DNA from 2 places in the Streptomyces sp. Z423-1 genome. Region 1 is predicted to be linked to the other one. Evidence: riboswitches for the same ligand, from Rfam matches in the RefSeq annotation. Region 1 holds a riboswitch; the other holds the start of a gene.
The links. A riboswitch is a leader RNA that binds a small molecule or an ion and turns the genes downstream of it on or off. The one in region 1 is predicted to bind ZMP and ZTP.
Positions count from the first base shown of each region.

Region 2: another riboswitch for ZMP and ZTP. It lies ahead of HJD23_RS15390 (glycine hydroxymethyltransferase); the one in region 1 lies ahead of HJD23_RS02185 (bifunctional 5,10-methylenetetrahydrofolate dehydrogenase/5,10-methenyltetrahydrofolate cyclohydrolase).

Region 1 is NZ_CP053109.1:460,255-467,946, forward strand. Features, by position in the region: gene HJD23_RS02155 (MBL fold metallo-hydrolase) at 1-35, shown strand, start outside; gene HJD23_RS02160 (sulfite exporter TauE/SafE family protein) at 32-778, shown strand; gene HJD23_RS02165 (metal-sensitive transcriptional regulator) at 810-1,085, opposite strand; gene HJD23_RS02170 (rhodanese-like domain-containing protein) at 1,166-1,732, shown strand; gene HJD23_RS02175 (ABC transporter ATP-binding protein) at 1,841-3,595, shown strand; gene HJD23_RS02180 (nuclear transport factor 2 family protein) at 3,710-4,075, shown strand; ZMP/ZTP riboswitch at 4,120-4,204, shown strand; gene HJD23_RS02185 (bifunctional 5,10-methylenetetrahydrofolate dehydrogenase/5,10-methenyltetrahydrofolate cyclohydrolase) at 4,227-5,078, shown strand; gene HJD23_RS02190 (TetR/AcrR family transcriptional regulator) at 5,102-5,764, opposite strand; gene HJD23_RS02195 (YncE family protein) at 5,915-7,168, shown strand; gene HJD23_RS02200 (cellulase family glycosylhydrolase) at 7,161-7,692, opposite strand, start outside.
Region 2 is NZ_CP053109.1:3,430,252-3,437,943, reverse strand. Features, by position in the region: gene HJD23_RS15410 (PLP-dependent aminotransferase family protein) at 1-110, shown strand, start outside; gene HJD23_RS15405 (hypothetical protein) at 196-561, shown strand; gene HJD23_RS15400 (glutathionylspermidine synthase family protein) at 600-1,784, shown strand; gene rocD (ornithine--oxo-acid transaminase) at 1,781-3,010, opposite strand; ZMP/ZTP riboswitch at 3,104-3,192, shown strand; gene HJD23_RS15390 (glycine hydroxymethyltransferase) at 3,234-4,682, shown strand; gene HJD23_RS15385 (hypothetical protein) at 4,911-5,540, opposite strand; gene HJD23_RS15380 (hypothetical protein) at 5,892-6,953, opposite strand; gene HJD23_RS15375 (RNA polymerase sigma factor) at 6,940-7,500, opposite strand; gene trpS (tryptophan--tRNA ligase) at 7,632-7,692, shown strand, end outside.

The sequences.
Region 1 (7,692 bases):
CGGGGTTGCCGCTGCACCGCGCGCCCCGCGCGTGAGCGCCCTGATCCTCGCCCTGCTCGCCGGTGCCGTCACCGGTCTGGCCCTGGGCGCCCTCGGCGGTGGCGGCAGTGTGCTGGCCGTGCCCGCGTTGATCTACCTGCTCGGCCTCACCCCGGCCGCGGCGGCCACCGCGAGCCTGCTGATCGTCACCGTCAGCTCCGGCATCGCACTGCTCGGACATGCCCGCGAGGGCACGGTCCAGTGGCGTCGAGGCGTGCTGTTCGCGCTCGCCGGTCTGGTCCCCGCCGCCGTCGGTGGCGCGGTCTCCGGGCGGCTCCCGGCCGGGCTGCTGACCGGTGCCTTCGCCGTCCTCGCGGCCGTCGCCGCGGTGCGGATGCTGCGCCCCTCGGCGGCCGTGCGCGACGACGCGCCGGTACGTCGCGGGCGCGTCGCCACCGCCGGGGCCGGGCTCGGCGCGGTCACCGGGGTGCTGGGCGTGGGCGGCGGCTTTCTCGCCGTACCGGCGCTGGTGAACGTCGTGGGCCTGGGCATGCGAGCGGCCGTCGGCACCTCGCTGCTGGTCATCACCGTCAACTCGCTGGTCGCATTGGCGGCCCGCGCGGGAGCGGCCGTGGGCGTCGACTGGGGGCGTGTCGCGCCGTTCGCGGCGGCGGCTGTCCTCGCGGCGTGGGACGGCAGGCGGCTGGCGGCGCGGGTCTCCGCCGGTTCGCTGCGGCGGGTCTTCGCCTGGGCGCTGCTGGCGGTGGCCGCGTTCATGCTGGCGGACGCCGTGCTGTGAGCAGGATCGGACGGACGACCTGTGCGGACGCTCAGGCAAGCGACAGGAAGAGCTTCTCCAGGCGGGCCTTCATCGCGTCCGTGGTCTCCTCGTCCTGCGCGTCGGTGAGACACTGCTGGAGCCCCGTCGCGATGATCGCGAACCCGGCGCGGTCCAGGGCGCGGGAAGCCGCGGCGAGCTGGGTGACGACGTCCTCGCAGTCGCGTCCCTCCTCGATCATCTTGATCACTCCGGAGATCTGCCCCTGCGCCCGGCGCAGCCGGTTCAGCACCGACTTGAGCTCATCACCTTCGAACCTCAACTCCACAGCCACCCACTCCTCTGCCCACCGGCCCATATACCGGTAGGGGTATTTTACCCCTCCCTCCACGGAAGGAACGCACCATCATGACCGCTCCCGTCGCCCTCACCACGGAAGAGGCCCGGACCCGACTCCCCCACCTCACCGTCGTGGACGTCCGCGCCCCGGCCGAGTACGCCGGCGGCCACCTCCCCGGGGCCCTGAACGTCCCCCTGGACCAGCTCCCCCGCGCCCTCCCCGCGCTGCGTGAGACGCGCGGCGAACTGCTCATGGTCTGTGCCTCCGGCCGCCGTTCGGAGCAGGCCTGCGCGGCCCTCGCCGAGGAGGGCGTAACGGCCATGACGCTGGCGGGCGGTACGCAGGAGTGGGCGCGGCGCGGTCACGAACTGGGCCGCCCCCACCACACCCCGCGCACCACCTGGTCCATGGAACGCCAGGTCCGGTTCACCGCGGGCGCCCTCGTCCTCACCGGGCTCGCGCTCGGACTGCTGCATCCCGCCTGGCAGTTGCTCGCCGCGGGCATCGCGGGCGGGCTGGTCTTCTCCGCCCTGACCAACACGTGCGGCCTGGCCGCCCTGCTCGGCAGGCTGCCGCACAACCGGCCGCGCCCGGCCGACCTCGACGCCACCCTGACGGCGCTCAGGGCACGGTAGCGGCCGACGGCGAAACCCGGAGGTCGACTGTCAGTGCTGCCCCGTAGTCTCTGAACATCCCGAGTCTCTGAACATCCCGCCGGACTCGTGAAAGAGCGAAGGAGCAGCGTGAGCATCGCACAGACGGAGACCGCCCCGCCCCCGTGGCGCATGCTCCTGGGTTATGTACGACCCCACCGGTGGGCCCTGCTCGTGGGCGCTGTGCTCTCGCTGGTCACCGGGGCCACCGGGCTGCTGCTGCCGCTGGTGGCACGGGAGTTGATCGACGACCTGTCCCACGACCGGGCCATCACCGGCGCGTTGATCGCCATGTCGGGCCTGGTCGTGGCCAACGCCGCGGTCGGCGCGCTGGGCGCGTACGTGCTGCGGCGCACCGCGGAGTCGGTGGTGCTCGGCGCGCGGCGCACCCTGTCGTCGTATCTGCTCCGGCTGCGCATATCCGCGGTGGACCGCAGCGAGCCGGGCGACCTGATGGCCCGGATCACCTCGGACACCACGCTGTTGCGCGAGGTCACCACCGACTCCCTGGTCGGCCTCGGCACCGGCGGGCTCACGCTGGTCGCGACCGTGGTGATGATGGGCCTGGTCGACCCGGTGCTGCTCGGCGTCACCCTCGCCGTGGTCCTCGGCGCGGGCACGGTCCTCGGCGTCATCGTGCCGCGCATCAACAAGGCCAGCCGGCGGGCGCAGGACGCGGTCGGGGTGATGGGTGCCTCGCTGGAGCGGGTGCTGGGCGCGCTGCGCACGGTGAAGGCGTCCGGCGCCGAGCACCGCGAGGAGCAGACCCTGCACTCCGCGGCTCAGGAGTCGTGGCGGCAGAGCGTGCGCGCCGCCAAGTGGTCGGCGGCCGCGGGCAACACGGCCGGGCTGGCGATGCAGATCGCCTTCATCACGGTGCTCGCGGTCGGCGGCGCGCGGGTCGCGACCGGCGCCGTCGACGTCGGCACGCTGGTCGCCTTCCTGCTGTACGTCTTCTACCTGATGGCGCCGATCCAGCAGGTCGTCGGCGCGATCACCCAGTACCAGACGGGTGCCGCGGCCCTGGCCCGGATCCAGGAGGCGCTGCGGCTGCCCGCCGAACCCCCGGCGTCCGCCGCCCCGTTGCCGTTGGCCGAAGCGCGCCCGGCGGCGCTCACCTTCGAGGACGTCCGCTTCCGCTACGACGACGACCTGCCCTACGTCCACCACGGCGTGAGCTTCGAGGTGCCGGCGCAGGGCATGACGGCGTTCGTCGGCCCGTCCGGCGCGGGCAAGACGACCGTCTTCTCGCTCATCGAGCGGTTCTACGACCCCGAGTCGGGCGTGATCACGTTGGACGGGCGGGACCTCATGGAGTGGGAGTTGCCGCAGCTGCGCTCGGCGATCGGCTACGTCGAGCAGGACGCGCCGGTGCTGTCCGGATCGCTGCGCGACAACCTGCTGCTGGGCAATCCGGAGGCGGACGACGACGCCCTCACGCGGGTACTGAAGACGACCCGGCTGGACGGGCTGGTCGGGCGGCTGCCGAGCGGGCTCGACACGCTCGTCGGGCATCGCGGCACCAAGCTGTCGGGCGGCGAGCGTCAGCGGGTGGCGATAGCCCGCGCGCTGCTGCGCCGCCCGAGACTCCTGCTCCTCGACGAGGCCACCTCGCAGCTGGACGCGGTCAACGAGGCGGCGCTGCGCGACACCGTCGCCGACGTGGCCCGCACGACCACCGTGCTGGTCGTCGCGCACCGGCTGTCCACGGTGACGATGGCCGACCGGATCGTGGTGATGGACTCGGGCAAGGTCCGTGCGGTGGGCACGCACCGCGAACTCGTGACCGCAGACCCGCTGTACGCGGAGCTGGCGGCCACGCAGTTCCTCGCCACGGCGGGCTGACCCGTCAGGCGCGGCCACCTGCGCTTGCCGAGGCCGACCGGGCGGAGGAATCTCGTAGGAGAGGCCATCCCCGGCCCGCGTCCCCGTGGGCCGCGGCCCTCGAAGGAGGTCACGATGGGTACTGCGGCAAGTCCCGCCTTCGACGCCGAGACGTTGCGCCGGGGCATCGAAGGCAATCCGAACACCCTTCTGTCGCTCTACGCCGACGACGCCCAACTGCGCGTCGTGGACCACAACACACAGCCCAGCCACCCCCGGGTGCTGCACGGCCGTGACGAGATCAGCGCCATGCTCGACGACGTCTACAGCCGCGACATGACGCACAAGCTGGAGGACTGCGTCGTCCAGGGCGACCGGGCGGCCTACAGCGAGTCCTGCGAGTACTCGGACGGGGTCCGCGTCTTCGCCGAGTCGATGATCAGGCTGCGCGACGGCAAGATCACCGAGCAGACCCTGATCCAGGCGTGGGACGAGCAGTAACGCGGAAGCAGGAGAGCAGGTGCGGCACGGCCTCGGTTACGGTGGTCCGGGGCCGTGACTGGCGCTGAGGTGGAGTACCACCGGGGAGCGGTCCACGCAGAGTCGATGCCGCGCGCCTGGGCGATCCAGTAGATCGACCCAGGAGTGGATCATGTCTCAGGCCCGGCTCATGGAAGGCACCGCGCTCGCCCGGCGCGTCGTCGAGGACACCGCGCAGCGCGCCGCCGCTCTCACCGACCGCACCGGCACCACCCCGTGTCTGGCGACGGTGCTGGTGGGCGAGGACCCCGCGTCCGTCACCTACGTCCGTATGAAGCAGAACCGCTGCCGCAAGGCCGGTATCACCTCCCGGCATGTGGCGCTGCCCGCCGCCACGACCACCGAGGACCTCACCGGCACGCTCAGGGCCCTCTCCGCCGACCCCGAGGTGCACGGCATCCTGCTCCAGCACCCGGTCGGCGAGCACATCGACGAGCGGGCCGCGTTCGAGGCGATCGCGCCGGAGAAGGACGTCGACGGCGTCACCTTCGCGTCCTTCGCGACGATGAGCTTCGGGCTGCCGGGGTTCGTCTCGTGCACGCCCGGCGGGATCATGCGGCTGCTCGACGCGTACGACGTCGACCCGGCCGGCAAGCGGGCCGTGGTGGTCGGCCGCAGCGCGATCCTCGGCAAGCCCGCCGGCATGCTGCTGCTCGCCCGGGACGCCACGGTGACGTACTGCCACTCCCGCACCCAGGACCTGTCCTCGGCCGTCCGGGAGGCGGACATCGTGGTCGCCGCCGTCGGCCGTCCCCGCCTGATCCGGGGCCAGGACATCAAGCCCGGCGCCGTCGTGATCGACGCCGGTTACAACGCCGGGAACATCGGTGACGTCGACTTCGACTCGGCCGTGGAACGGGCCGCGCTGATCACCCCGGTGCCGGGCGGGGTCGGCCCGATGACGATCGCCACGCTGCTGGAACAGACGGTCGACGCGGCGGAACGGCAGCTGGGGGTGGCCTGAACTCGGCGCTCGGCCAAGGGAGTTCACCTCTCCCCCGGCCGCCATCCCGTAGGCCGCAGAATCCCCAGCAGTTGCCGCACCAGCTCGTCCACCACCTCGTCCAGCGTCGCCGGCACCCACCCCGCGCTCCAGTCGTGGATCAGGCCGTTGACGCTGCCGATGAAGGCCGTCGCGGCGAGGCGGTAGTCACGGCGGGCCGCCTCTCCCCGCTCGGCGGCAGCCTGTGCCTCCGTGCAGATCAGGTCGACCCAGCGGGCGCGGCGCGTGAGCCGCTGCTCCTCCATGCGCGGGCTGACGCCGACGATCTCGACGAAGGTGATGCGGATGCGGCGGGGGTCGGCGGTGACGTTCCCGGCGTACGCATGGAAGATCGCGGTGGCCCGCTCGGCGATCGGTGAGCCCTGTGTGGCGGCCGCCGCCGTCAGTACGGCTTCCTCGGCCCAGGCGTTGACCTGGAGATGGAGGGCGGCCAGCACATCCTCCAAGGTGCGGAACTCCTCGTAGAACTGCCGGGTGGACAGTCCCGCGGCCTCGCTGAGCGCGGCGACGGTCGTGGACCGGTAGCCCGGACTGTCGCCGAAGAGCTGGAGCGCCGCGTCCAGGAACCGCCCGTGCCGCTCGGCCTGCCGTTCCTCCGCCGACTTGCCGCCGTAACGCCCTGTCGGCGCCCTGAGCCTGCCCGCCAACATCCCTCCCGTTCCGAACCGTTGGCCAATTTTGTCGTGTACGCAGTCTTGTGGAGAAGGGCACCGGCTCCTTACTTTCCAGTAAGTCAAACTCTGAACGATCTCGTATTCAGATTCCGGAGTATTCAGATTCCAGAGGAAAGAGCCGTCATGCCTGCCATCAGCCCCAGGCACCTCTGCTCCATCGCCGCCGCCCTCACCCTGACCCTCGCCGTCCCCGCGACCACCGCCGTCGCCGACACCCCCGGCTCCGCTGCCCTGCGCGAGGTGCTGTTCGTCGGCAACAACTGGGACGGCACCGCCGACGTCATCAAGTCCACCGGCGACTTCGCCAAGATCGGCCGCATCAACGTCATCCCGGACAAGGACGAGCGGATGGCGGAGATCAACGCCGATCCGATCAAGTGGATCTACTTCATGGCGATCCGCAACAGCGTCGGCGAGGGCCACGACCAGTTCGTCGACGACATGTACGCCACCCCGGACGGCACGGCGATGGTGGTCTCCCGGCCGAGCTTCGCCGACGTCGTCTCCATCGACCTGGCCACCGGTGACATCAACTGGCGCTTCCCGGTATCGGGTTACCGCTCCGACCACATGGCGGTCTCCCCCGACGGCACCCGGGTCGCCGTCTCCGCCTCGACCTCGAACACCGTGCATGTGCTGGACATCGTCACGGGTGAGCAGGTCGGCCGGTTCGCCACCGGCGACAAGCCGCACGAGAACGTCTTCAGCAAGGACGGCAAGTACATCTGGAACATGTCCATCGGCGACGTCAACACCGCCCTCGACGCGCCCTGGCTGGACTGGACGAAGGGCGACCGACGCATCACCGTCGTCGACGCGACGACGTTCCAGCAGGTCAAGGTGATCGACATGCGCGAGCGGCTGGACGCGATCGGGCTCGACGACCACTCGGACGCGGTCCGCCCCGCCGCCTTCAGCCCCGACGAGAGCAAGCTGTACTTCCAGGTGTCGTTCTTCAACGGCTTCTTCGAGTACGACGTCGCCACCGACAGGATCACCCGTACCAAGACCCTGCCGAAGAACCCGGACACCAGCGAGGACCGCACCACCTGGGTCAATGACTCCCGCCACCACGGCATCACCATGAAGCCCGACGGCACCAAGCTGTGCGTCGCGGGCACCATGGACGACTACGCGGTCGTCGTCGACCGCGCCACCCTCCAGGAGGGCCCGCTCGTCCCCGCTTCCAAGCCCTACTGGTCGACCGTCAGCGGGGACGGCAAGGCCTGTGTGGTCTCCGAGAGCGGAGCCGACCAGGTCACCGCGATCGACTTCGCCACCGGCAGGAAGCTCGTCTCGGTCCCGGTCGGCGACCACCCCCAGCGCGTACGGCTGGCCCGGGTGCCCGCCGACTGGACGGGTCCGTCGGCTAGTTGACGGCCTGCGCGGCCCACGCCGTGAGTTCGGCGCGGGCCGCGCTCAGCAGCTCGGCGGAGGGAGCCGTCGCCCCGTTGGTCACCAGCGCGTAGTGCAGGACCCCCGAGTCCGGCGCGGTGAGCAGCAGGCGGCGGCTGCCCGCGCCGCCCGCCTCGGCGGCCACGCCGATCGGGGCCGTGCCGGTGTACGCCGGTGGGGCGTATGCCGTGCCGAGGTCCGACACCACCGTCGTCGCCGAGGTCGGGAAGGACGCCGGAAGGTGGAGTTCGGTCGGCGCCGAGCCGCCGTTCGACCGCCACAGCAGCAACGCGTACTGGCCCGACCCCACCAGTCGTCCCACGTTCGGCAGCGAGTTCGGCACCGGGTTCCAGGTCAGGGTGGTCGAGCCGTCCCGGGAGCGGTCCTCGTAGGTGAAGGCGACCGTCGTACCGGAGGTGGCGCTCGGGTAGACGCGGTCCAGCAACCGGGCGTCCTGGCGCAGGGTCACCGCACCGGAGTCGTCGAGGCGAACGGCGGACAGGTCC
Region 2 (7,692 bases), 3.0 Mb from region 1:
ACCCCGCAGCCGAGGCCCAGCCCCCCGACGCCCTGGTCGTCGGCTACGGCACCCCACCCGACCACGCCTGGACGGGCACCCTGGACGCCCTGTGCAGAGCGCTGCCCTGAGACCTTCCCCGCCCATACGTGATCGCGTACATTCAGGCCAGTCGCATATGATCACGGGTCGAACAGACCAACGGGGAGAAAGAACATGGCGGAAACCCGACGACGGCTGCGCTCCAGCACCGTCGTACTCGGCGGCATGGGCGTCATCGCCGCGGCCCTCACCTCCTGCGGCTCCGAGCCGGACCGCCGCTGCGTGGACCGCGACAGCTACGACTACCTCAACGGCTACAAGATCGTCGCCGACAAGAACTGCAAGTCCTCCTCCTCCGGCACCTCCTACGGCAAGGGCCGCAAGAGCACCGGCCAGCGCGTCGACGCCGCCTGGTACTACGAACCCACCGAGGTCAGCGGCGGCTACGCCCAGTACGGCACCTTCAGCCGCAGCGAGGCCGTCGACCGCGGCGGCTTCGGCTGCTCGGGCGACGGCAGCGGTGGCAGCGGCGGCGGCTGAAGCCCGTCGCCTACCCCGTCGACCGGAGGACCCTTTTCGTGGAACGCCGCACCATCGAGCCACGCCCCGGCTGGCAGCAGACCGTCGAGGAGCAGGGCCTGATCTACCCCCTCACCCGCTACCCCGACAACTCCCTGCGTCCCTACTGGGACGAGAGCGCCTACTACGTCTTCTCGCTCCCCGAGGTCGAGGCCCTGGAGGAGGTCGTCGAGGAACTGCACCGCATGTGCCTCGTGGCCGCCGAGCACATCGTCGCCACCGACCGCTTCGCCGACCTCGGCATCACCGACCCCCGCGTCGCCCACGCGGTCGCCGAGGCCTGGCACCGCCGCGCCGAACTCCCCTCCGTCTACGGCCGCTTCGACCTCCGCTACGACGGCACCGGCCCCGCCAAGCTGCTGGAGTACAACGCCGACACCCCCACCTCCCTGGTCGAAGCCGCCTCCCCCCAGTGGTTCTGGATGGAGGAACGCTTCCCGGGCGCCGACCAGTGGAACTCCCTCCACGAACGCCTGATCGCCGCCTGGAAGAACCAGGCCACCCTCCTCCCACCGGGCAGCCCCCTGTACTTCGCGCACTCCAGCGCCGACGAACTCGGCGAGGACCTGATGACCGTCGCCTACCTCAAGGAGACCGCGGACCAGGCCGGCCTCGACACCGACTGGATCTCCATGGAGGAGATCGGCTGGGACCCCCTCTCCGGCCGCTTCGTCGACAACCACCTCCGCTTCATCCGCAGCTGCTTCAAGCTCTACCCCTGGGAATGGCTCACCACCGACCGCTTCGCCGGCCACGTCCTCGACACCCTCGACAACGGCGGCGGCACCGGCACCACCCTGTGGATCGAACCGGCCTGGAAGATGCTGCTCAGCAACAAAGCCCTGCTGGCCATCCTCTGGGAGCTCTACCCCGGCCACCCCAACCTGCTCCCCGCCCACCTCGACGGACCACGCGACCTGGCGACCACGAAGGGGTACGTCGCCAAGCCCCTCCTGGGCCGTGAGGGCGCCGGCGTGACCGTCCACGAGCCGGACGCCGCCCCCGTCGTACGCGACGAGCCCTGCTGCTACCAGGAGTTGGCGCCGCTGCCGTCCTTCGACGGCAACCGTGTCGTCCTCGGCGCCTGGGTCGTCGAGAACGAGTCGGCCGGCCTCGGCATCCGCGAGTCCTCCGGCCTGATCACGGACGAGTACGCCCGCTTCCTGCCGCACGTGATCCTCTAGGACCTGTCCTGGACAGAGCCCTGCACACCGAGCACCCCGCGCAGTTGGGCCAGCCCCCAGTCCAGGTCCTCCTTCCCGATGACCAGCGGCGGTGCGATCCGGATCGTCGAACCGTGCGTGTCCTTCACCAGCACCCTCCGGTCCATCAGCTTCTCGGACACCTCCCGCCCGGTGCCGAACCTCGGATGGATGTCCACCCCCGCCCACAGCCCGCGCCCGCGCACCTGCGTCACCCGCCCCGTGCCGGTCAGCGCCACCAGCTCCCGGTGCAGATGCTCACCCAGCTCCGCCGCCCGCGCCTGGTACTCACCCGACCGCAGCATCGCGATCACCTCCAGCGCCACCGCGCAGGCCAGCGGATTCCCGCCGAACGTCGACCCGTGCTCCCCGGGCCGGAACACCCCGAGCACCTCCGCCGACGACACCACCGCCGACACCGGCACGATCCCCCCGCCCAGCGCCTTGCCCAGCACATACATGTCCGGCACCACGCCCTCGTGCTCGCACGCGAACGTCCGCCCCGTCCGCCCCAGCCCCGACTGGATCTCGTCCGCGACGAACAGCACGTTCCGCTCCCGGGTCAGCTCCCGCACCGCCGGCAGGTAGCCGGCCGGCGGCACGATCACTCCCGACTCGCCCTGGATCGGCTCCAGCAGCACGGCGACCGTGTTCTCGGTCATCGCCGCCCGCATCGCCGTCAGATCCCCGTACGGCACGATCTCGAAGCCCGGTGTGTACGGGCCGAAGTCCGCCCGCGCCTCCGGGTCGGTGGAGAAGCTGATGATCGTCGTCGTACGGCCGTGGAAGTTGCCCGACGCCACCACGATCTTCGCCATCTCCGCGGGCACGCCTTTGACCCGGTACCCCCACTTGCGGGCCGTCTTCACCGCGGCCTCCACCGCCTCCGCGCCCGTGTTCGCCGGCAGCACCATCTCCATCCCGCACAGCTCCGCCAGCTGCGTGCAGAACGCCGCGAACCGGTCGTGATGGAAGGCACGCGACGTCAGCGTCACCCGCTCCAGCTGCGCCTTCGCCGCCTCGATCAACCGCCGGTTGCCGTGCCCGAAGTTGAGCGCCGAGTAACCGGCCAGCAGATCCAAATAGCGTCGGCCCTCCACATCCGTCATCCACGCCCCGTCGGCCGAGGCGACGACCACCGGCAGCGGGTGATAGTTGTGCGCGCTGTGCGCTTCGGCTTCGGCGATGAGGCTTTCCGTAGCGGTCACGGCAACTCCCGAACATGAGGCTGGACCCCTTTCTTATCGTCGCTCGCATGGTGGACTGGGGAACCGGACCGTCCGGCGCGCCCGGTAGGCTGATCGCCGGGCCGTGACTGGCGCGCTGGGATGGGACCGACCATCGGGGAGCGGCCTGTAGTGAGCGAGTGCCGTGCGCCTGGGCCGAACCGTGAACCGTGACCGCTGAAAGCCACGCCGCCCGGAGGCCGAGATGTCAGAGCAGCCCCTCTCCACCGAATCCACCGCCTTCCGCTCCGCCCTCGACGTGATCCGCGCCGTCGAGCCGCGCGTGGCCGACGCCATCGGCCAGGAGGTCGCCGACCAGCGCGAGATGCTCAAGCTGATCGCCTCCGAGAACTACGCCTCCCCCGCCACCCTCCTGGCGATGGGCAACTGGTTCAGCGACAAGTACGCCGAGGGCACCGTCGGCCGCCGCTTCTACGCCGGCTGCCGCAACGTCGACACCGTCGAGTCCCTTGCAGCCGAGCACGCCCGCGAGCTCTTCGGCGCCCGCCACGCCTACGTCCAGCCGCACTCCGGCATCGACGCCAACCTCGTCGCCTTCTGGGCCGTCCTCGCCGACCGCGTCGAGGCCCCGTTCCTGGAGAAGACCGGCGTCCGCCAGGTCAACGACCTCTCCGAGGCCGACTGGGCCGAGCTGCGCCGGGCCTTCGGCAACCAGCGCATGCTCGGCATGTCCCTGGACGCCGGCGGCCACCTCACCCACGGTTTCCGTCCGAACATCTCCGGCAAGATGTTCGACCAGCGCTCCTACGGCACCGACCCCGCCACGGGCCTGATCGACTACGAGGCGCTGCGCACCTCGGCCCGCGAGTTCAAGCCGCTGATCATCGTCGCCGGCTACTCCGCCTACCCCCGTCTCGTGAACTTCCGGATCATGCGCGAGATCGCCGACGAGGTCGGCGCCACGCTCATGGTCGACATGGCCCACTTCGCCGGCCTCGTCGCCGGCAAGGTCCTCACCGGCGACTTCGACCCGGTCCCGCACGCCCAGATCGTCACCACCACCACCCACAAGTCGCTGCGCGGCCCGCGCGGCGGCATGGTCCTGTGCGACGACTCCCTCAAGGACCAGGTCGACCGCGGCTGCCCGATGGTCCTCGGCGGCCCGCTCCCGCACGTCATGGCCGCCAAGGCCGTCGCCCTCGCCGAGGCCCGTCAGCCCGCCTTCCAGGACTACGCCCAGCGCATCGTCGACAACTCCCGCGCCCTCGCCGAGGGCCTGATGCGCCGCGGCGCTGCCCTGGTGACCGGCGGCACCGACAACCACCTCAACCTGATCGACGTCGCCACCTCCTACGGCCTCACCGGCCGCCAGGCCGAGGCCGCACTCCTCGACTCCGGCATCGTCACCAACCGCAACGCCATCCCGGCCGACCCCAACGGCGCCTGGTACACCTCGGGCATCCGCATCGGCACCCCCGCGCTGACCACCCGCGGCCTGGGCACCGCCGAGATGGACGAGGTCGCCGCCCTCATCGACCGCGTCCTCACCACCACCGAGCCCGGCACCACCAGCAAGGGCACCCCGTCCAAGGCGCAGCACGTCCTCGACCCGAAGATCGCCGACGAGATCTCCCGCCGTGCCACCGACCTCGTCACCGGCTTCCCGCTGTACCCGGAGATCGACCTGGGCTGACGCCCACGACGAAGCCACACGGGCCGCGCAGATCCAGGTCGATCACCTCCTGGCGTGGCTCCTCCCGCGGCGGTCCGGCTCCCTGCCGGGCCGCCGCGCGGCGTATCAGCACGGTGCCGCCGACACCGGCCGCGAGCCCGACGGCCGGCCCCACCACCGCCCACCCGGCATCACCCATCACCGGGCCGGGCCGGCGTCCGGCGACCTCCCCGTCCGTTTCGCCGACCTTCATACGTCCCGCAGTTCCTGCCTCGGCCCCGGCTCACCCCGCAGGCGGCCCCACGGCAGTCGCGCGGTGAAGGGGCGCAGAACCAGCGCGAGCACGGCCCCGGCCGCCAGGCCCGGAAGCGCCCACCACCAGTCCGTCCCGTCGCCCGACCCTGACGACTGGGCCCGGGACGCCTCGGCCGCCGTGCCCGTGGCGTCGGCCGCCGTGCCGGACGAGCCCTTCGCGCCCTCGTCCGGCCCGTATACCTCCCACGCCGGTGGGAAGATCGCTGAGTTTCCGTCGGCCGAAGCCTTGCCCATCAGACCCAGCTTCTTGAGCAGGGCGCGCAACTGGGCCGGATGATCGGCGCGGTGCCAGGTGCCGTTCGTCGTGCTGTCCAGGTTCGCCGCCGTGTGTATCCAGACATCCCGCCCGTCGTCGGCCGGGTAGACCCGGTCGAGGCGCCAGGGCGTCACGTCATGGACCATCCACGTGACGTTGATCTGGCGGGCTGCCGTCAGGCCCGCCTCGGGCGGCTTGTCCCGTGTGCTCCGGCCCGGTGCGCCGAGCAGCCGCTCGAGCTCGCCGTACTCCTTGTCGGAGTAGTACAGCGCGGCCGTCTCCGTGCTCTCCGGTGAAACCAGGAGCACGCTGGTCGGCCCTCCGGCTGACGCGGGCGCCGCCGCGCCCCATAGCAGGAGGGCGAGCGCCGCCGCCAATGCCCCTGTCAGTCCCGCGAGTTCACGACAACGGCCCCTCCAGCCGCCCCCGCCGCGCCCGCGTCCACGCGAGCGATCTCCCGAGCGGCCGACCCCATGTCCACTCATCCGAACCCCCAGTCGAGCGATCCCCGTGCGGCCCGTCTCCGAGCCGCATGTCACTTCTGGTACACCGCCCGAACCGCCTGGGTTCCCATCCGGAACCCACATTTTCCGGACCGGCCGTTTCAGAACTAGTGCGAGAGCTAGTGCGAGAACTAATGAGAGAACTAATGAGAGGAACTAATGCGAGGACACCTCGGACGGCCTCTCCATGGATCGCGCGATCTGCACGGCCCGCTCCTTCGATGCCACCCCTTCCAGCCGCAGCGTCACGGCTTTGTCCTCCGCGTCGCGGGTCCACCACAGCAACGTCGGACCGGCCGTCCGCTCCTCGCGCGTGTAGCGCTCGCCGCTCGCGTCCACCAGCCAGACGGTCAGCAGGTGCGGGCGGGGGAACCACAGGACCGGATCGTGCGCGGCGCCGGTCGAGGCGTCGGGGCCCAGCGATATCCATTCCGGCGGTTCGCGCACTGTCTTGGCGAAGCTGATGTCCAGGCTCGCGCGCCGCTGGTCCAGCCGTATCGTGCGCCCGTCCTCGCGCCAGCACAGGCTCACCACGAATCGTCCCGCCGGTTCACCCGTCACCGAGACCGTGTCCGGCATGCCGAGCTCCTCCGGCACCAGCGGCTCGAACCCGGCACGGTCCTCCGCCTGGGCGAGCGACACCGAGCGACCGCAACCGGGGACCTCTGCGCCGGGCGACGGCACCGCCGACGGGTCGTACCGCACCTCGACTCCGGCGAAGTCGAACCAGTCGAAGACCGCCGCCCGCACCGGGGGCGTGAGCACGAGCACCGTCAGCAGACCGCACAGCGCCGCGGTCAGCGAACGCCAGCGCATCCGCGTCCAGCGCCGCACCGCCCGCAGCCGCTCGGCGGCACCCGGCGGCTCGGCCGCCGGGACAGGCACACGCTCGGCGAGTATCTGCCCCAGCACCCGCTCGACCATCGTCTCGGCGCCGTCCGCCGCACCACCCGGCACGTCCAGCGAACGCCCGAGGGCCCGCAGCTCCTCGGGCAGCCGGGTCGGGTCTCCACGCCGGCCGTGATCGCCGGCGCCCCGACCGTGCCCACCGGTGCCTCCGGCGTCCCCGGCGGCCCCGGCGCCGTCATGCTCGTACGCACGCCGCCGGTCACCCTCGTGCGCCCCTTGCCCGTCACCGTCGTACGGCATCCGCCACTCACCGTCGTACGGCATCCGCCACTCACCGTCGTCCGGCATCCGCCCGTCACCCATGCTCATCACCCCCTTCCCGAGGTCGAAAATCCGGCAGCAACCGCCCCAGCTTCCGCAGCGCGCGGTTCAGCCGGGACTTCACCGTGCCCCGAGGCCAGCCCAGGGCCTGGGCCGTCTCGGACTCGTCCATCTCAAGGAGATAGCGGTAGGTGACGACCAGGCGATGCTCCTCGCTGAGCTTGCCCAGGGCGGCCTGGAGCGCGGCGCGGCGCTCCCTCTCCAGCGCGGCCACCGCCGGGTCCGCCGCTTCCGGTATCAGCGGTTCCGCCTCCACGAACGCCGCCTCACGCCCGGCGAGCGTGCGCTGGCGGGCCGCCGTGCGCACTGTGTTCCTCGTCTCATTGGCGACGATCGCCAGCAGCCACGGCTTGAACGCCGAGCCGTCCTTGAACCGGCCCAGCGAGCAGTACGCCTTGACGAAGGCCTGCTGCACCACGTCCTCCGCGTCCGCACCCGCCCCGAGCGCGGCGGCCGCCCTGAGCGCGATACCCGTATGGGCCCGCACCAGCTGCGCGTACGCCTCCGGCTCTCCGGCGCGTACGCGTGCGATCACCGCGGCCTCATCGACGATGCGGCCCCCCTCCCGCGTCCTCACACCTTTGTTACACCGCCGGGGACGGTTCGGTTCCCATCTGTTTCCGACCAGTTCCGGACCGGCCCCCGGAACCTGAGAGAATGGTGAGCATGGCCTCTGACCGACCCCGCGTGCTCTCCGGAATCCAGCCCACCGCAGGCTCGTTCCACC